3 regions of the Streptomyces sp. YIM 121038 genome follow, and region 2 is predicted to be linked to each of the others. Evidence: predicted binding sites of a transcription regulator. Region 2 holds the regulator's gene; each other region holds the start of a gene.

Region 1 (6,354 bases), 1.1 Mb from region 2:
CTGCTCAACCACCCGACAAAGCCGTTGTTGTGGGTGGTGCTTGACGAGGCAGTGCTACGTCGAGAGACCGGCGGCCGAGCAGTGATGGCAGAAGCCTTGCGTCACGTGGCAGGTCTGACACGCCGGGGCCGAATCATCGCGCAGGTACTCCCGTTCGACGGAGGGGCGCACAAGGCCATGTCGGGTCCGATGAGGTTGATGGACTTCGAGGACGCCGCCCCGTTGGTCTACTTCGAAGGGCCCGGAACCGGACGGCTGGAGGACGACCCAGCAACAGTCGCGCAGTTGCGGTTCACCTTCGAACTCCTCGTTGCCGCCGCTCTCCCGCCTGAGAAGTCCCTAGCTCTACTCGAGTCAGTGGCGCAGGATTACAGCCATGAGGAGCAACCCTGACTACGACCTGAGCACAGCCGTCTGGCACAAATCGAGCTACAGCGGCGGGGGCGGCAACGAGTGCCTGGAGGTCGCCCGCTGGCGCAAGTCCACGTACAGCGCAGGGGATGGCGGCAACTGCCTGGAGGTGGCAGACGGCCCCCCGGACGTCATCCCCGTCCGGGACTCCAAGGACCCCCTTGGCCCCCACCTCCTCTTCCACCCCCCGGCCTGGTCCGCCTTCATCAGCTCCTTGGGGGCGTAGGGCGGGAAACGCCCGAGGGCGGCACCCCCTGCTGGAAGCAGGGGGTGCCGCCCTCGGGAAGGACGAGCCCGAGCCGAACGAACCGGCTCAGAAGTCCATGTCACCGCCGGGCATGCCGCCCGGAGCGGCCGGCGCGGCCTTCTCCGGCTTGTCGGCGATGACGGCCTCGGTGGTGAGGAACAGCGCGGCGATCGACGCGGCGTTCTGCAGCGCGGAGCGCGTGACCTTCGCCGGGTCGATGATGCCCTCGGCGATCATGTCCACGTACTCGCCGTTCGCGGCGTTCAGGCCGTGACCGGGGGTGAGGTTGCGGACCTTCTCCACGATGACGCCACCCTCGAGGCCGGCGTTCACGGAGATCTGCTTCAGCGGGGCCTCAAGAGCCAGCTTGACGGCGGCGGCACCGGTGGCCTCGTCGCCTTCGAGCTCCAGCTTCTCGAACACCGAGGAGGCCTGGAGCAGGGCCACGCCACCACCGGCGACGATGCCCTCCTCGACGGCCGCCTTCGCGTTGCGAACGGCGTCCTCGATGCGGTGCTTGCGCTCCTTGAGCTCGACCTCGGTCGCGGCACCGGCCTTGATGACGGCCACGCCGCCCGCGAGCTTCGCCAGGCGCTCCTGGAGCTTCTCGCGGTCGTAGTCCGAGTCGCTGTTCTCGATCTCGGCGCGGATCTGGTTCACGCGGCCCTGGACGGCCTCGGAGTCACCGGCACCGTCGACGATCGTGGTCTCGTCCTTGGTGATGACGACCTTGCGGGCGCGGCCGAGCAGGTCGAGACCGGCGTTCTCCAGCTTGAGGCCGACCTCCTCGGAGATGACCGTGCCGCCCGTGAGGATGGCGATGTCACCGAGCATGGCCTTGCGGCGGTCGCCGAAGCCCGGGGCCTTGACGGCGACGGACTTGAAGGTGCCGCGGATCTTGTTGACGACCAGCGTGGACAGGGCCTCGCCCTCGACGTCCTCGGCGATGATCAGCAGCGGCTTGCCCGACTGCATGACCTTCTCCAGGAGCGGAAGGAGGTCCTTCACGTTGGAGATCTTGGAGTTGACGATGAGGATGTACGGGTCCTCAAGCGCGGCCTCCATGCGCTCCATGTCGGTCGCGAAGTACGCCGAGATGTAGCCCTTGTCGAAGCGCATGCCCTCGGTGAGCTCGAGCTCCAGACCGAAGGTCTGCGACTCCTCGACCGTGATGACGCCTTCCTTGCCGACCTTGTCCATGGCCTCGGCGATGAGCTCGCCGATCTGGGTGTCGGCGGCGGAGATGGAGGCCGTGGAGGCGATCTGCTCCTTGGTCTCGACCTCCTTGGCCTGGTCGAGCAGGGCGCCCGAGACGGCCTCGACGGCCTTCTCGATGCCGCGCTTCAGGGCCATGGGGTTGGCACCCGCGGCCACGTTGCGCAGGCCCTCGCGGACCAGCGCCTGGGCCAGGACGGTCGCGGTCGTCGTGCCGTCACCGGCGACGTCGTCCGTCTTCTTCGCGACCTCCTTGACCAGCTCGGCGCCGATCTTCTCGTACGGGTCCTCGAGCTCGATCTCCTTGGCGATGGACACACCATCGTTGGTGATCGTGGGGGCGCCCCACTTCTTCTCGAGGACGACGTTGCGACCCTTGGGGCCCAGGGTCACCTTGACGGCGTCGGCGAGCTGGTTCATGCCGCGCTCGAGGCCGCGCCGTGCCTCCTCGTCGAACGCGATGATCTTGGCCATGTGAAGTGGTCCTCCCGGACAGGGGTGGAAAAACTCGGACCGCGCCGGCGCCCGCGACGGACGGTCTGCCTGCCTTGTGGTTCCTTGCCCCACCCGGCCTGCGGACCTCACCCACCCGGTCCTTCTGTCACTCTCACTCGTAGAGTGCTAACGCCAATGATTAGCACTCGCCCCCTCCGAGTGCAAGGTCGCCCCCACGCTCTGGGGTCCGGCTTCCCCCGGCGCCCACCGCCCACCGGGCACGGACCCCGGCCCCCGACGCCGCCGCCGCGACTGCGGCTGGGCTGCCCGCTTGCCCGCTTGCCCGCTTGCCCGCTTGCCCGCTTGCCCGCTTGCCCGCTTGCCCGCTTGCCCGCTGCGGATCTTCCCCACCCGCCCGCCATGACCAGCCAGCTCCACAGCGCGAGCTGGAGGGCACCCCCCTGCCCACACCGCGCCCTGCCAAGCAAACCGGCACCCTTCGCCCCCCACCACCCGCCAGGCGCGGGCCACCACCCACAACAACACCGCTCCACGCCGGGCCTTTCCCACCCACCCACCCGCCCATGACCAGCCAGCTTCGCCGTGCGGGCGGCCCGTTCGCCCCCCACCGCCCGCCGAGTGCGGGCCGCCACCCACAACACCGCCGCTCCGCGCCGGAACTTTCCCACCCGCCCGCCCATGACCAGGCAGCTTCGCAGCGCGAGCTGGAGGGCACCTCCCTGCCCGCACAGTGCACTGCCGAGCAAACGGGCGGGTGGGTGGGAGGCATCCGCCGCGGAGCGACGGTGTTGGGGGCGACGGCCCGCACCCGAGCGACGGACGACAGGACGAACGACCCGCCGCACGGTGCAGCCGCCTGGTCACGGGTGGGCGGGTGGGAGGCGCCCGCCGCGACAGCGGCGGCCACGGGAGCGACGGCACACGCCCGAGAGACGGGCGGGACAGCGGGGCGAACGAGCCGCCCGCACAGTGCAGCCGCCTGGCCATGGGCGGGCGGGTGGGAGGCACCCGCCGCGACAGCGGCGGCCACGGGGGCGGCGGCCCGCACCCGCGAGACGGACGGGACAGCGGGGCGAACGGGTCGCCCGCACGACGCAGCCGCCTGGTCACGGGTGGGCGGGTGGGAGGCATCCGCCGCGGCAGCGGCGGCGTCGGGGGCGGCGGCCCGCACCCGAGAGACAGGCGGGACGGCAGGGCGAACGGGCCCCGCACAGTGCAGCCGCCTGGCCACGGGCGGGCGGGTGGGAGGCGCCCGCCGCGACAGCGGTGGCGTCGGCGGGGGCACCGGGCCCCGGCCGGAGCGGGGGCCAACAGAGGAGGGCCCGCCTCCCGAACCGGGAGGCGGGCCCACGCGTCGCTGGTGGCCGATCGCGTCAAGCCGCTCAAACAGCGAGCTTGACCATGTCCGCCTGCGGACCCTTCTGGCCCTGCGAGATCTCGAACTCGACTCGCTGACCTTCTTCCAGGGTGCGGTAGCCGTCCATCTGAATCGCGCTGTAGTGGACGAATACATCCGCACCACCGTCGACCGCGATGAAGCCGTATCCCTTCTCCGCGTTGAACCACTTGACGGTGCCCTGAGCCATGCCTAACTCCCCTATTACTGGCCCTTGCGCAGGACCGCACTTCACGGACCCGGGTCAGACCTCACCCCCCATGGGTTGGGGGATGTGCGCCGGAACGCGTCGACCGCGGCTGAATGTATCTGTCCAACTGCCGTCTGCAACAGGTCAATCGGACGAGAATTCTGGGCACGGCCGATCGTCGATATGCGGAGAATTCACCGGCGTTCGGGGCAAGTCGGGCCAGACAAAAGCCATGTTCGGCTCAAATAGGCAGGACACTTTGGCTGCTTCTTGTCGGCTCCGCGGCCGACTTCACCGAGGCGACTCATGCCGCCCGACATCAAAAACGAAGCTCCATTCCCAACTGTACCGCGCTCAACCATGCAGAATTGCCCCCTCCGCTTCTCTCGCGGAGGGGGCAATCGCGGTAACTCTGCGTAGGAACAAGAGCCGTTGTATACGAAACGGCCCCGCGAGTTCCCCGCGGCGGTTCCGGAACGGCTCAGCCGCCGGCGACCGCCGGAATGATCGAGACGCCCGCGCCGTCGGGCGTCGCGGTCTGGAGGCCCTGCTCGAAACGCACGTCGTCGTCATTGACGTACACGTTCACGAAGCGGCGCAGCTTGCCCTGGTCGTCCAGGACGCGGGCGCCGATCCCGGCGTGGTTCTTCTCCAGGTCGGCGATGACCTCGGCGAGGGTGGCGCCCTCGGCGGAGACCTCCGCCCGACCGCCGGTGTACGTACGAAGGATGGTCGGGATGCGAACGTTGACGCTCATACTCTTCACCTCGGTAGTTCAGACAGGGCACCCGGTACAGGAGGGCCCCGAAGGGGCGCGGGGCTATGTCGATGTGCGGCTCCGCCGCGTGGGCGCGACCAGCCACAGCGAACCCGCTGACGACATGAGGACCTGCGACTCTACGGCGCTAGCCCGCGAGCCCCGCGGAGCGGAACGCGTCCAGGCTCGGGCGGATCGTCGCGGTCGCCTGCGACGTCGCGGCGACCGCGTCGAGGGTCTTCAGGCCGTCGCCGGTGTTGAGGACCACCGTGGTCAGCGAGGGGTCGATGAGACCGGCCTCGATCAGCTTGCGCGTGACCCCGACGGTCACGCCGCCCGCGGTCTCCGCGAAGATGCCCTCGGTGCGGGCGAGGAGCTTGATCGCGTCGACGACCTGCTCGTCGGTCACGTCCTCCACCGCGCCGCCGGTGCGGCGGGCGATGTCGAGCACGTACGGACCGTCGGCCGGATTGCCGATGGCGAGGGACTTGGCGATGGTGTTCGGCTTCTGCGGGCGGACGACGTCGTGGCCCGCCTTGAAGGCGGCGGAGACCGGCGAGCAGCCCTCCGCCTGGGCACCGAAGATCTTGTACGGCTTGTCCGCGACCAGACCGAGCTCGATCAGCTCCTTCAGACCCTTGTCGATCTTCGTGAGCTGCGAGCCGGAGGCGATCGGGATCACGAGCTGGTCCGGCAGCTCCCAGCCGAGCTGCTCGCAGATCTCGTACGCGAGGGTCTTGGAGCCCTCGCCGTAGTACGGCCGCAGGTTCACGTTGACGAAGCCCCAGCCCTCGCCCAGCGGGTCGCCGATGAGCTCGGAGCAGAAGCGGTTCACGTCGTCGTAGTTGCCCTCGATGCCGACGAGCTCGCCGCCGTAGACCGCGGCCATGACGACCTTGCCCTGCTCCAGGTCGTGCGGGATGAACACGCAGGAGCGGAAGCCCGCGCGGGCGGCGGCGGCGCCGACGGCCCCGGCGAGGTTGCCCGTGGAGGAGCAGGACAGCGTGGTGAAGCCGAAGGCGCGCGCGGCCTCAAGGGCCTGCGCGACGACGCGGTCCTTGAAGGAGTGCGTGGGGTTGCCGGAGTCGTCCTTGACGAACAACTTGCCCTGTTCGACGCCCAGTTCACGGGCCAGGTTGTCGGCCTTGACGAGCTGGGTCCAGCCGGGGTTGAGGTTCGGCTTGTCCGCGACGTCGGCGGGGACGGGCAGCAGCGGGGCGTACCGCCAGATGTTGGCGGGGCCGGACTCGATCTTGGCCCGGAGCGCCTCGGGGTCGCCGACGGGGAGGTCGTACGCGACTTCGAGCGGGCCGAAACACTCGGCGCAGGCGAAGATCGGTCCGAGCGGGAAGACGGTGCCGCACTCGCGGCAGGAGAGACCCGAGGCGGGTCCCAGGTCGACGGTGGCGTCCGCGGTGCCCTCGGGGGACGTGGTGTCGACGGTCTGCACAGCCATGGAGGCGAGGCCCTTTCTCCTCATCTTCCTCGCGGCGCATCTCGCCACGAGACGGAATTGGCACCTTCCCGAGCCGGGAGCCTCGCGGTGCGCCTGTGGCGGCTACGAGACCGGCTGGAGGGTTGCCGGGGCTTCAACGGGCCGTATCCCTCTGCCCCTCTGGATGAGCGGTATTCGGTTGTTGTACGCGGGGCGCCAGTGGCACCCGTGACGGACGGCGACCCCC
Region 2 (6,354 bases):
CCGCGAGCGAGCCGAGCCCCCCGGCCTCGGACACGGCCGCCGCGAGCTGCGGGGTCGAGCCCCCGCCCGCCATCGGGGCCTGCACGATCGGATGACGACAGAGAGCGTGGAGAGGGGAGACCATAAGCGCATCGTGCCACGTCTGGCGGGGGCGCCTCGTGCGGGGTGCGTCCCCACCGCTACCGCGGCGGGATTCCTCCCACCCGCCCACCCGTGGCCCGCGGCTTCGCCGGTCACGGCCCCGACGCGGAGCGCTCGACCGCCGTCTCCCGCTGGGGATGGGCCCAGCCCCGGTGCCGAGCACCTGGAAACCGGGCCCACCGTCCACGCGCTAACGCCCGTTGAACGCGTCCTTCAGGCGCGAGAACAGCCCCTGCTGCCCCGGCTGGAACTGCCCCGTGGGCCGCTCCTCGCCCCGGAGCTTCGCGAGCTCCCGCAGCAGCCGCTCCTGCTCGGCGTCGAGCTTCGAGGGCGTGAGCACCTCCACGTGCACGATCAGATCGCCGCGACCGCCGCCCCGCAGATGCGTGACGCCGCGCCCGTGCAGCGGGATCGACTGCCCGGACTGCGTGCCGGGCCGGATGTCGACCTCCTCGACGCCGTCGAGCGTCTCCAGCGGGACCTTCGTGCCGAGCGCCGCCGCCGTCATCGGGATGGTGACGGTGCAGTGCAGATCGTCGCCGCGCCGCTGGAAGACGGCGTGGGGCAGCTCGTGGATCTCCACGTAGAGGTCGCCCGCCGGGCCACCGCCCGGGCCGACCTCGCCCTCGCCCGCGAGCTGGATCCGCGTGCCGTTGTCGACACCCGCGGGGATCTTGACCGTGAGGGTGCGCCGGGAGCGGACCCGGCCGTCGCCCGCGCACTCGGGGCACGGCGTGGGCACCACGGTGCCGAAGCCCTGGCACTGGGGGCAGGGCCGCGAGGTCATGACCTGGCCGAGGAAGGACCGCGTGACCTGGGACACCTCGCCGCGGCCGCGGCACATGTCACAGGTCTGCGCGGAGGTGCCGGGTGCGGCGCCCTCGCCGGAGCACGTCGTACAGACGACGGCCGTGTCGACCTGGATGTCCTTGGTCGTGCCGAAGGCCGCCTCGTTGAGGTCGATCTCCAGCCGGATCATGGCGTCCTGGCCGCGGCGGGTGCGCGAGCGCGGCCCGCGCTGCGACGCCGTACCGAAGAACGCGTCCATGATGTCCGAGAAGTTGCCGAAGCCACCGGCTCCGAAACCGCCCGCGCCCGCGCCGCCCGACTGGGACAGCGGGTCGCCGCCGAGGTCGTAGACCTGCTTCTTCTGCGGGTCCGAGAGGACTTCGTAGGCGGCGTTGATCTCTTTGAAGCGCTCTTGCGTCTTGGGATCGGGATTGACGTCCGGGTGCAGCTCGCGCGCGAGCCGCCGGAAAGCCTTCTTGATCTCGTCCTGGGACGCGTCGCGGCGCACGCCGAGCACGGCGTAGTAGTCCGTGGCCACTTACGACTCCGCCAGGATCTGTCCGACGTAACGTGCCACTGCGCGTACTGCTCCCATCGTTCCCGGATAGTCCATGCGGGTCGGTCCGACCACGCCTAGCTTGGCCACTGCCTCGCCTCCCGAACCGTAGCCGACGGAGACCACGGACGTGGAGCTGAGTCCCTCGTGGGCGTTCTCGTGACCGATCTTCACGGTCATGCCCGAATCCGTAGCCTCACCAAGCAACTTGAGGAGGACGACCTGTTCCTCCAGGGCCTCGAGGACCGGCCGGATCGTGAGAGGGAAGTCATGTCCGAAGCGGGTGAGATTGGCGGTGCCGCCGATCATCATCCGCTCCTCGTTCTCCTCGACCAGGGTTTCGAGGAGGGTGGACAGGACCGTCGCCACCGTGGCCTGGTCCTCCTTGTCGAAGGACTCGGACAGGTCCTGGACGAGCTGCGGCACGTCCGAGAACCGGCGGCCCGCGACCCGGCTGTTGAGCCGCGCCCGCAGGTCCGCGAGTGACGTTTCACCGAACGGCGCCGGGCAGTCGATCAGGCGCTGCTCGACCCGCCCCGTGTCCGTGATCAGGACGAGCATGAGCCGGGCCGGCGCGAGCGAGAGCAGCTCCACGTGGCGCACCGTCGACCGCGTCAGGGACGGGTACTGCACCACGGCGACCTGCCGGGTCAGCTGCGCGAGCAGCCGCACCGTACGGCCCACGACGTCGTCCAGGTCGACGGCGCCGTCCAGGAAGTGCTGGATCGCGCGGCGCTCGGGGGAGCTCAGCGGCTTGACGCCCGCCAGCTTGTCCACGAACAGCCGGTAGCCCTTGTCGGTGGGGATGCGCCCGGCGCTGGTGTGCGGCTGGGCGATGAACCCCTCCTCCTCCAGCGCCGCCATGTCGTTACGGACCGTGGCCGGGGAGACGCCCAGGTGATGACGCTCGGTGAGCGCCTTGGAGCCGACCGGCTCCTGGGTGCCCACGTAGTCGTGGACGATGGCGCGCAGCACCTCAAGCCTGCGTTCACTGAGCATCGCGCACACCTCCACCTGTCGTCCCTCGTCCTTGGCCCCCGCGGCGGCCCCACCCTGGCACTCACCACGCGCGAGTGCCAACCTTCATCGAGTCAGTGTACGGCCGCCGGGTACAGCCCCGGCAAGGGCCGACTCCTTTAGTCATGCCCACGTGTGGCCCGTGCCACCGGCCCGCTCGCGCCCCGTGCGGCGGCCCCGGCGGCACGGGGGCACCGGCTGCCGGGGGACGGCGGTGGCGCTAGCGTCACCGTATGGACGTAAGCGTGACACCGGCCCCTGACTGGCGGGAGGCGGGCTGGGAGCGGCTCGCCGCACGGGTGGGGCGGTACCGGCTGCCCGTGTGGGACTGCACGGTCGGCCTGGTCGTCGGCGACGAGGCCGCCCTGATGATCGAGGCCGGATCCAGCCTGCGGGAGGGCGCGTGGCTGCGCGCCGAGGCCCGGCGGCTGCTCGGCGGCGGCCGCCGTGTGACCCATCTCGCGCTGACGCACCCCCACTTCGACCACGTGCTCGGCGCCGCGGCGTTCGCCGGGGTCGAGGTGTTCGGCGCGGTCGGCGTCGACGCGGTGCTCGACCGGGACCGCGAGGGCCTGCGCACGGACGCCGTCAGCCAGGGCCTGGACGCCCGCGCCGCCGCCGAGGCCACCGACCTCCTGGTCCTTCCGCGCCACCTGGTGAGCGGCGAGTGGACCCTCGACCTGGGCGGCGTCCAGGTGCTCCTCGCGAACGTCGGCCCCGGCCACACCGGCCACGACCTGGCCGTCCTGGTGCCCGGCGGGCCCGGAGAGCCCGAGGTCGTCTTCTGCGGGGACCTCGTGGAGGAGTCGGGCGAGCCCCAGGCCGGCCCCGACGCGGTCCCCGGGCGGTGGCCCGCCGCGCTCGACCGGCTGCTCGACCTGGGCGGCCCGGACGCGCGGTACGTGCCGGGGCACGGGGCGGTCGTCGACGAGGCCTTCGTACGGGCCCAACGCAAGGAGCTGGCGGCACGGTTCGGGGTGCGCTGAGCGGCGCGGGCACGTCCCCGTGACGGGACGTCACGCGATGTCATAACGTCTGTCGAATGCGCAGCTACAACCCGGACCTCACCCCGCCGTGGAAGAGGTCGGCCCCCGTTCCCGAAGTCCCCGCCGACGTCGACCTGGTGGTGGAGGAGGTCCGGACCGGCTTCTGCGGCGCGGTGATCCGCTGCGAGAAGACCGCCGAGGGCCCGACGGTGACCCTTGAGGACCGCTTCGGCAAGCACCGGGTGTTCCCGATGGTGCCGCGCGGCTTCCTCCTGGAGGGCAGGGCCGTCACGCTCGTCCGCCCGAAGGCCGCGGCGGCGGCCGCGCGGCCCGCGCGCACCGCGTCGGGATCGATCGCCGTTCCCGGGGCGCGGGCCCGGGTGGCGCGCGCCGGGCGCATCTATGTGGAGGGCCGCCACGACGCGGAGCTCGTCGAGAAGGTGTGGGGCGACGACCTGCGCATCGAGGGCGTCGTCGTCGAGTACCTGGAGGGCGTCGACGACCTTCCGGCGATCGTCGCGGAGTTCGCGCCGGGCCCCGACGCGCGCCTCGGCGTCCTCGTGGACCACCTCGTGCCCGGCTCCAAGGAGTCCCGGATCGCGGCCGGGGTCTCCAGCCCGCACGCGCTGGTGGTCGGCCACCCGTACATCGACGTCTGGGAGGCGGTGAAGCCGTCGTCCCTGGGCATCGCGTCCTGGCCCCGCGTGCCGCGCGGCCAGGACTGGAAGACCGGGGTGTGCCGGGCCCTCGGCTGGCCGGAGAACACCGGGGCCGCGTGGCAGCGGATCCTGGGCTCGGTGCGCAGCTACAAGGACCTGGAGCCGGAGCTTCTGGGCCGCGTCGAGGAACTGATCGATTTCGTGACGGCCCCGTAGCCCCCGGGGGGGCTCAGTCGCCCCCCCCCGGGACGGCCTCAGTCGACCAGGTCGCGGACCACCGCGTCGGCCAGGAGGCGGCCGCGCAGGGTCAGCACCGCCCGCCCCTGCTCGTAGGGCCCGGGGGCCAGGAGGCCGTCCGTCAGGGCGCGGCGCGAGGCGGCCAGGCCCGCTTCCTTCAGGAGCGACAGCGGGCAGCCGTCCCGGAGCCGCAGTTCGAGGAGGATCCGCTCCACCCGGCGGTCCTCGTCCGCGAGGAGCTCACGCCCGGCCCCCGGCGAACGCCCCTCCGCGAGGGCGGCCGCGTACGCGCCGGGGTGCTTCACGTTCCACCAGCGCACGCCCCCGACGTGGCTGTGCGCGCCGGGGCCCGCGCCCCACCAGTCGGCGCCCCGCCAGTACAGCTCGTTGTGCAGACAGCGGCCCGCCTCCGAGGTGGCCCAGTTGGACACCTCGTACCACTGGAACCCGGCGGCCGACAGGGCCTCCTCGGCGATCAGATAGCGGTCGGCGTGCACGTCGTCGTCCGTCATGGGGACCTCGCCGCGCCGGATGCGGCGGGCCAGCTGCGTGCCCTCCTCGACGATCAGCGCGTACGCGGACACGTGGTCGGGCCCGGCGCCGATCGCGGCGTCGAGGGAGGCCCGCCAGTCGTCGTCGCTCTCGCCGGGGGTGCCGTAGATCAGGTCGAGGTTGACGTGCTCGAAGCCCGCCGCGCGCGCCTCGGCGACGCAGGCCTCGGGCCGCCCGGGGGTGTGCGTGCGGTCGAGGATCTTCAGGACGTGCTGCCTGGCGCTCTGCATGCCGAAGGAGACGCGGTTGAAGCCGCCCTCGCGCAGGGTGCTCAGATACGCGGGGTCGACCGACTCCGGGTTCGCCTCGGTGGTGATCTCCGCGTCGGCGGCGATGCCGAACTCGTCGCGGACGGCGCTCAGCATCGTGACGAGGTCGTCGGCGGCGAGGAGCGTGGGCGTGCCGCCGCCGACGAAGACCGTGCGGACCGGGCGCGGGTCGTCGCCGAGGACCTTGCGGGCCAGGCGGACCTCGTCGACGAGGGTCTCGGCGTAGTTGTCCCGGGAGGCGAGGACGCCGCCGGTGCCGCGCAGCTCGGGGGCGGTGTAGGTGTTGAAGTCGCAGTAGCCGCAGCGCGTGGCGCAGTACGGAACGTGCAGGTAGAAGCCGAGTGGGGCCGTTCCGCCCAGGGCGGACGGGGGGAGCGTCCCGTCCAGGGGCACGGGTTCTCCATCGGGCAGGGCGGAAGGCATGCCTTCCATTATGGGCCCGGTCCGCGGGTCCCCCCGGTCCCCACCGCCGCGGGGTCAGCGGGCCTGGAGCACCAGGAGCGCCAGGTCGTCGTCGGGCGGCCGCGTCGAGAACTCGTGGACGAGGCGGCGGACCCGCTCGGCCACGAGCTCCGCGTCGAGCCCCGCGCAGTCGGCGAGGGCCTGGGCGAGCCCGTCGCCGTCGTCGAAGAGGCGCCCGCCGCCGCGGCGCTCGGTGACGCCGTCCGTGACGCACAGCAGCGTGTCACCGGGGAGCAGGTCGAAGGTCTCGCTCGTGTACGTCTCGTCGTCGACCACCCCGAGGAGCATCTGCGGCCCGGTGGCGGGCCGCACCTGGCCGTCGGCGCCCAGGAGCAGCGGCAGCGGGTGCCCGGCGCACGCCACCGTGCAGCGCACCCCGCCGTCGTACGGCACGAGCTCGCCGTACAGGAGGGACAGGAAGCGCGCGGTGGCGCCCTCGGGGGACACGCCCTGGCCGCCCGCGACGGCCACGACGGCGGCCGCCGCGTCCGCGGCCTCGGTGGCGTCGTCGAGGAGGAGCTGGTTGAGGCGGTCGAGGACCTCGGCGACCTGGTAGCCCTCGCGGGCGAGCAGCCGCAGCCAGGGGCGCGCCAGGCCGATGACGACGGCGGCCTCGGGGCCCTTGCCCTGGACGTCGCCGAGGGCGAAGCACCAGCGGCCGTCGCCCGCGGGGAACACGTCGTAGA
Region 3 (6,354 bases), 2.4 Mb from region 2:
CGGACAACGGCGCGATGGTCGCCGCGCTCGGCGCGGAGATGGTGGCACGCAACCGGCGGCCGTCCGACCTCGGGCTCTCGGCGGACTCCTCCCTGCCGGTGACCGAGCCGCACGTGCCGGGCGCGCACGCCCACACCCACGATCACGACCACGTGCACGAGGTCAGCAAGGACAACCTCTACTCATGAGCGTCGCGCTGATGTGGGAGGCCCGCGCCGCCGAGGGGCGCGGGCCCGAGCTGCTCGCCTGGGCGCGCGCCCAGGGCCTGGCGGCCGCGCCGGTGCGCCGTGAGACCTTCCGCGCGCCCCAGGACCGCGTCCTCGTCATCACCTGGTGGGACGCCGCGTACGACGCCGAGCTGCCGGAGCTGCCCGCGCCGCCCGCGGACCTGGTGTCCCGCCCGCCGCACCGCTGGCGCTTCGAGCCCGTCGACTCCTGACGGGCCCCCGGGCGGGGTCAGGGGGCCGGGTGCCCCACGAGCATGGTGGGCGCGCCCGCGACCCGGGTGAGGAAGACCGTGGCGGAGCCGGGGCCCCGGGGCTTCACCTTGCGGCGGAGCTCCTCCGGCTCCACGGCCGAGCCCCGCTTCTTGACCGTGAGCACACCGACCTCACGCTCCCGCAGCAGCGCTTTGAGCTTCTTCACGTTGAACGGCAGCTGGTCCGTGATCTCGTACGCGCTGGCGTACGGCGTCGTACGGGCCACGTCGGAGGTGACGTAGGCGATCGTCTCGTCGACGAGCCCGCCCTCGACCCGCGCGGCGACCTCCGCGACGAGATGGGCGCGGATGACGGCGCCGTCCGGCTCGTACAGATAGCGGCCGACGGGGCGCACATCGGGGTCCGGGAGCATGACCGCGCGCCCCGCGCACAAAGTGGCGCGTGAAGGCAGAAGGGTCGCCCGGTGCGAGCCGGGCGCGTCCGTGCCGAACCACAGCACCGCTTCCTTCACGTCCCCGCCGTCCGAGATCCACTCGGCCTCCGCCTCCTCGGGCACCGCCTCGTGCGGGATGCCGGGGGCGATCTTCAGGGCCGCGCGCGGGGCCTTCCGCGCGGCCGCCACCGCCCAGGACAGCGGGGGCGAGTACGCCTCCGGGTCGAAGATCCGCCCGCGCCCGCCGCGCCGCGCGGGGTCCACGAAGACCGCGTCGTACCCGGCCGTGTCCACCTCCGTGACATCCGCCTCACGGACCTCGATGAGGTCCTCCAGCCCGAGGGCGGCGGCGTTCGCGCGGGCGACCGCGCAGGTCAGCGGATCGTGGTCGACCGCGAGGACCTCGATTCCGGCGCGTGCGAGCGCGATCGCGTCGCCGCCGATGCCGCCGCACAGATCGGCGATCCGCCGCACGCCGAGCTCCTTGAACCGCTCCGCCCGGTACGTCGCGACGGACGTGCGCGTGGACTGCTCGACGCCGTTCGGCGTGAAGAACATCCGCGCGGCGTCCCCGGCGCCGAACTTCGCCACCGCCCGCTGTCGCAGCCGCGCCTGGGCGAGCGCCGCCGAGACCAGGTCGGCGGGGTGGTCGCGGCGCAGCCGGGTCGCGACCGCGAGCTCCGCGGCCGGTTCGACCTCCCGTACGGCGTCGAGGAGGGCGGTGCCCTCGGCGGTGAGGAGCGCGGCGAAGGCCGTCGTGGCGGGCTGCGGATCGTGCGGAGCGTTCACCGGCCCATTGTGGGCCAGTCGGTGGAAGGTGCGCGTCCGGCGGCGGTGTCGAGCCCTCGGCAGGGCTCTGAACTGCGAGGATCCGGCGCCATGCGACTAGTACGACAAAATGGAGAATGGGTACGAATGGTGAGGGGGCGGGCGCTGCTCGCCCTTGCCGCGCTCGGCGTCGGCGCGGTCGCCTCCGGCTGCGCGTCGGACCCGGACGCCGGTGCGGGGCGCGAGCACGGGGCGCCCGCCGCCCACGGCCAGCAGCCGCGCCTCGCCCCGCCCGCCCAGGCCCTGCGCGAGTACGCCCAGCGGCTGCGCGCCAGCCAGGCCGCGCGGGCCGCCGCCGCGAAGCGCTGGGGACTCGCCGAGGTCCCGCTCACGGCGCCCGCCGCGCCCGCCGTCAAGACGCGTCCCGCCACGCGCAAGGGCTTCGAGGTGCGGGGGCAGGCGGAGCTGCCGCCGGTGTTCACCACGGTGCCGACCAAGGACAAGGTCGTCTTCCTGACCGTCGACGACGGCGCCGAGAAGGATCCGGCCTTCCTGCGGATGATGAGCGACCTGAAGATCCCGTACACCGCGTTCCTCAGCGACTACCTCGTCAAGGAGGACTACGGCTACTTCAAGCGGATGCGGGACCACGGCGTCACGCTGAACAACCACACCCTCAACCACCGCTATCTGCCCGGTCTCTCGTACGAGGCCCAGCGGCACGAGATCTGCGGCATGCAGGACGTCATCGAGCGGCGGTACGGCAAGCGCCCCGAGCTCTTCCGGCCGCCGTACGGCAACTACAACCGCGACACCCTGCGCGCCGCCAGGTCCTGCGGCGTCAAGGCGGTGCCGCTGTGGGCGTCCGAGGGCTTCGCCGACCACATGGAGTGGCGCGAATGGGACAAGGACCTGCACCCCGGCGACATCATCCTCACGCACTTCCGGGGCCGCGAGGACTGGAAGGGCACGATGCCCGACATGGTCCGCACGGTCCTGAAGACGGTCACCGACAGGGGGTACGCGGTGGCCCGCCTGGAGGACTACCTGTGAGGCGCGCCGCCACCGCGGTGCTCCTCCTGGCCCCCCTCCTGCTGACGGGCTGCGCCCAGTCGGTGGACCCGATCGAGAGGCTGGGGAGGAAGGCGGCCGAGAAGATGTCTCCTGGCTGTGCCGAGCGACCGTTGGCCGGACCCCGGGCGGAGAGGCCCCCCTCCGGGCGGAGCCCCAGCGCCCCCGCGCCCCGCGCGGAACCCACCCCGCACGCGAAACGTTGCCCGAAGGAGCACCCGCCCACGGCCTCGCCCGGAGCCCCCCGCTAGCCCCTCGCCCACCCCTCGCGGAGGGGGAAACCTGCCAAGCCGGCGGCAGTCAATTGGCACTCCGCTTGACCGAGTGCTAATCGCCGTCCTAGTCTCGGGCCTGGCACTCCCACCTGGAGAGTGCCAGAAGCGACGGGCAGGTCCGGCACCCGCGACGACGGATCGACCTGGTCGCCACCTCTAGATCAGTTAACCCCGCGAGATCTCCGAAGGGGGAGGTCGGATCGTGACGACCGCCAGCTCCAAGGTTGCCATCAAGCCGCTCGAGGACCGCATTGTGGTCCAGCCGCTCGACGCCGAGCAGACCACGGCCTCTGGCCTGGTTATTCCGGACACCGCGAAGGAGAAGCCCCAGGAGGGCGCCGTCCTCGCCGTGGGCCCGGGCCGCTTCGAGAACGGCGAGCGCCTGCCGCTCGACGTGAAGGTCGGCGACGTCGTGCTCTACAGCAAGTACGGCGGCACCGAGGTGAAGTACAACGGCGACGAGTACCTGGTGCTCTCCGCCCGCGACGTGCTCGCGATCATCGAGAAGTGATCGAGCGCTAGTCACCTGCTTCACCCAGCAGATTTGTTTCGCGCTGCGCCCCTGGTCACCCCGCTGATTGCCGGGCGGCGAGGGGCGCAGTTCGTTCACCCGAGTTTTCCGAGAGGGCTGAATCGCTCCCATGGCGAAGATCCTGAAGTTCGACGAGGACGCCCGTCGCGCCCTTGAGCGCGGCGTCAACAAGCTTGCCGACACGGTCAAGGTGACGATCGGCCCCCGCGGCCGCAACGTCGTCATCGACAAGAAGTTCGGCGCCCCGACCATCACCAACGACGGCGTCACCATCGCCCGTGAGGTCGAGGTCGAGGACCCGTACGAGAACCTCGGCGCCCAGCTGGTGAAGGAGGTGGCGACCAAGACCAACGACATCGCTGGTGACGGCACCACCACCGCCACCGTGCTCGCCCAGGCCCTGGTCAAGGAAGGCCTGCGCAACGTTGCCGCGGGTGCCTCCCCGGCCGCCCTGAAGAAGGGCATCGACGCCGCCGTCAAGGCCGTCTCCGACGAGCTGCTCGCCACCGCGCGGCCGATCGACGACAAGTCCGACATCGCCGCCGTGGCCGGGCTCTCCGCCCAGGACCAGCAGGTCGGCGAGCTCATCGCCGAGGCGATGGACAAGGTCGGCAAGGACGGTGTCATCACCGTCGAGGAGTCCAACACCTTCGGTCTCGAGCTGGACTTCACCGAGGGCATGGCCTTCGACAAGGGCTACCTGTCGCCGTACTTCGTGACGGACCAGGAGCGCATGGAGGCCGTCCTCGAGGACCCGTACATCCTCATCCACCAGGGCAAGATCGCCTCCATCCAGGACCTGCTGCCGCTCCTGGAGAAGGTCATCCAGGCCGGCTCCTCGAAGCCGCTCCTGATCATCGCCGAGGACGTCGAGGGCGAGGCCCTCTCGACCCTCGTCGTGAACAAGATCCGCGGCACCTTCAACGCCGTCGCGGTGAAGGCCCCCGGCTTCGGCGACCGCCGCAAGGCGATGCTCGGCGACATGGCCACCCTCACCGGCGGCACCGTCATCGCCGAAGAGGTCGGCCTCAAGCTCGACCAGGTCGGTCTCGACGTGCTCGGCACCGCCCGCCGCGTGACGATCACCAAGGACGACACCACCATCGTCGACGGCGGCGGCAACGCCGGTGACGTCGAGGGCCGCGTCGCCCAGATCAAGGCCGAGATCGAGACCACCGACTCCGACTGGGACCGCGAGAAGCTGCAGGAGCGCCTCGCGAAGCTCGCCGGCGGCGTGTGCGTGATCAAGGTCGGCGCCGCCACCGAGGTGGAGCTGAAGGAGAAGAAGCACCGTCTGGAGGACGCCATCTCCGCGACCCGCGCCGCGGTCGAGGAGGGCATCGTCTCCGGTGGTGGCTCCGCGCTCGTCCACGCCGCCAAGGTGCTCGAGGGCGGCCTCGGCAAGGAGGGCGACGAGGCCACCGGTGTCGCCGTCGTCCGTGGCGCCGTCGTCGAGCCGCTGCGCTGGATCGCCGAGAACGCCGGCCTCGAGGGCTACGTCATCACCACCAAGGTGGCGGAGCTGGAGAAGGGCCAGGGCTTCAACGCCGCGACCGGCGAGTACGTCGACCTGGTCAAGGCCGGCGTCATCGACCCCGTGAAGGTCACGCGCTCCGCCCTGGAGAACGCGGCCTCCATCGCCTCCCTGCTGCTCACGACCGAGACCCTGGTCGTCGAGAAGCCGGCCGAGGAAGAGGCCGACGCCGGTCACGGCCACGGCCACGGTCACTCCCACTGAGCATGACCTGAGCCGAGCGGTCGGCCAGAACCGACGAAGGCCCGGTATCCCGTCGCGGGATACCGGGCCTTCGCGCTGTCCGCCCCGCCCTGCGGCTCCGCGTCCGCCGGGGTGCGCGGTCCCGTCGGCCGCGGGGGGCCGGTCGCGCCCACGCGGCGGAGCCGCACATGGATACAGCCCCGCGCCCCTTTCGGGGGCGCCTTCTAGCGCGGCTCGTACTTGCGGCCGGTCCTCGACGTCACCCCGCCGAGCAGGGCGCGCGGCGTCACCTTCACCACGCCCATCATCGCCTTGTAGCGGGGGTCGGGCACGGAGAGGGACTTGCCGCGGGCCAGGTCGGTGAGGGCGGTGGAGACCAGTTTGTCCGCGTCCAGCCAGAGCCACTTGGGGATGTTGTCCGTGCCCATGCCCGCCCGCTCGTGGAACTCGGTGCGGACGAAGCCGGGGCACAGGGCCATCAGCCGCACCCCGGACCCGGCGAGGTCCCGCGCCGCGCCCTGGGTGAACTGCGCGATCCACGCCTTCGACGCCCCGTAGGTGCCGCGCGGCACGAAGGCGGCCACCGACGCCACGTTCACGACGCCCCCGCGCCCCCGCTCCCGCATGGTCCCGACCGCCGCCGACGTCAGCCGGAGCACCGCCTCGCAGTGCACCTTCAGCATCGTCAGCTCGTCGGCCATGGGGACTTCCAGATAGCGGCCCTTGTTGGCGAAGCCCGCGTTGTTGACGAGCAGGTCGACCGGGTCGCGCCGGTTCGCGAGCCGCTGTTCGACGGCCGCGATCCCGTCGTCCGTGGAGAGGTCCGCGGTCAGTACCTCCACCTCGTTCCCGTGCCGGTCGTGCAACTCGGTCGCCTGCTCCCGCAGCCGCTTCGTGTCACGTGCCACCAGGACGAGGTTGTGGCCGTCGGTGGCCAGGCGCCGTGCGAAGGCGGCACCGATGCCCGAGGTCGCACCCGTGATGAGAGCCGTAGTCATGGACCAAGGCTAGTGAGGCCACGGGCGTCCCCGCGCCACGTGCTCCGCGCACCAGGCCGGCGCGGGCGCCCCGGCGCGCGTCAACCGCCGTGCTTCTCCACGTACTTGAGGGCCTTCTCC

What was found. The regulator HrcA, encoded in region 2, represses chaperone genes, less so after heat shock. The targets are predictions, from matches to a motif close to TTNGCACTCNGNNNNNCNGAGTGCNAA.
Region 1: a site for HrcA is predicted at 2,472-2,498, ahead of groL (chaperonin GroEL). Genes of this name have one in related genera too.
Region 3: a site for HrcA is predicted at 3,017-3,043, ahead of groES (co-chaperone GroES). Genes of this name have one in related genera too.

What each region holds. Positions count from the first base shown of each region.
Region 1 is NZ_CP030771.1:4,508,231-4,514,584, forward strand. Features, by position in the region: gene C9F11_RS18835 (helix-turn-helix transcriptional regulator) at 1-393, shown strand, start outside; gene C9F11_RS18840 (DUF397 domain-containing protein) at 377-637, shown strand; gene groL (chaperonin GroEL) at 725-2,347, opposite strand; gene C9F11_RS18850 (cold-shock protein) at 3,712-3,915, opposite strand; gene C9F11_RS18855 (MoaD/ThiS family protein) at 4,397-4,672, opposite strand; gene thrC (threonine synthase) at 4,821-6,152, opposite strand; SAM riboswitch class I at 6,146-6,298, opposite strand.
Region 2 is NZ_CP030771.1:3,451,111-3,457,464, forward strand. Features, by position in the region: gene C9F11_RS14375 (nitronate monooxygenase) at 1-124, opposite strand, end outside; gene dnaJ (molecular chaperone DnaJ) at 332-1,468, opposite strand; gene hrcA (heat-inducible transcriptional repressor HrcA) at 1,469-2,485, opposite strand; gene C9F11_RS14390 (MBL fold metallo-hydrolase) at 2,737-3,489, shown strand; gene C9F11_RS14395 (DUF3097 domain-containing protein) at 3,546-4,364, shown strand; gene hemW (radical SAM family heme chaperone HemW) at 4,403-5,629, opposite strand; gene C9F11_RS14405 (SpoIIE family protein phosphatase) at 5,684-6,354, opposite strand, start outside.
Region 3 is NZ_CP030771.1:5,805,778-5,812,131, forward strand. Features, by position in the region: gene tsaD (tRNA (adenosine(37)-N6)-threonylcarbamoyltransferase complex transferase subunit TsaD) at 1-188, shown strand, start outside; gene C9F11_RS24960 (hypothetical protein) at 185-439, shown strand; gene C9F11_RS24965 (class I SAM-dependent methyltransferase) at 457-1,662, opposite strand; gene C9F11_RS24970 (polysaccharide deacetylase family protein) at 1,789-2,694, shown strand; gene groES (co-chaperone GroES) at 3,190-3,498, shown strand; gene groL (chaperonin GroEL) at 3,629-5,257, shown strand; gene C9F11_RS24985 (SDR family oxidoreductase) at 5,461-6,234, opposite strand; gene C9F11_RS24990 (MOSC domain-containing protein) at 6,315-6,354, opposite strand, start outside.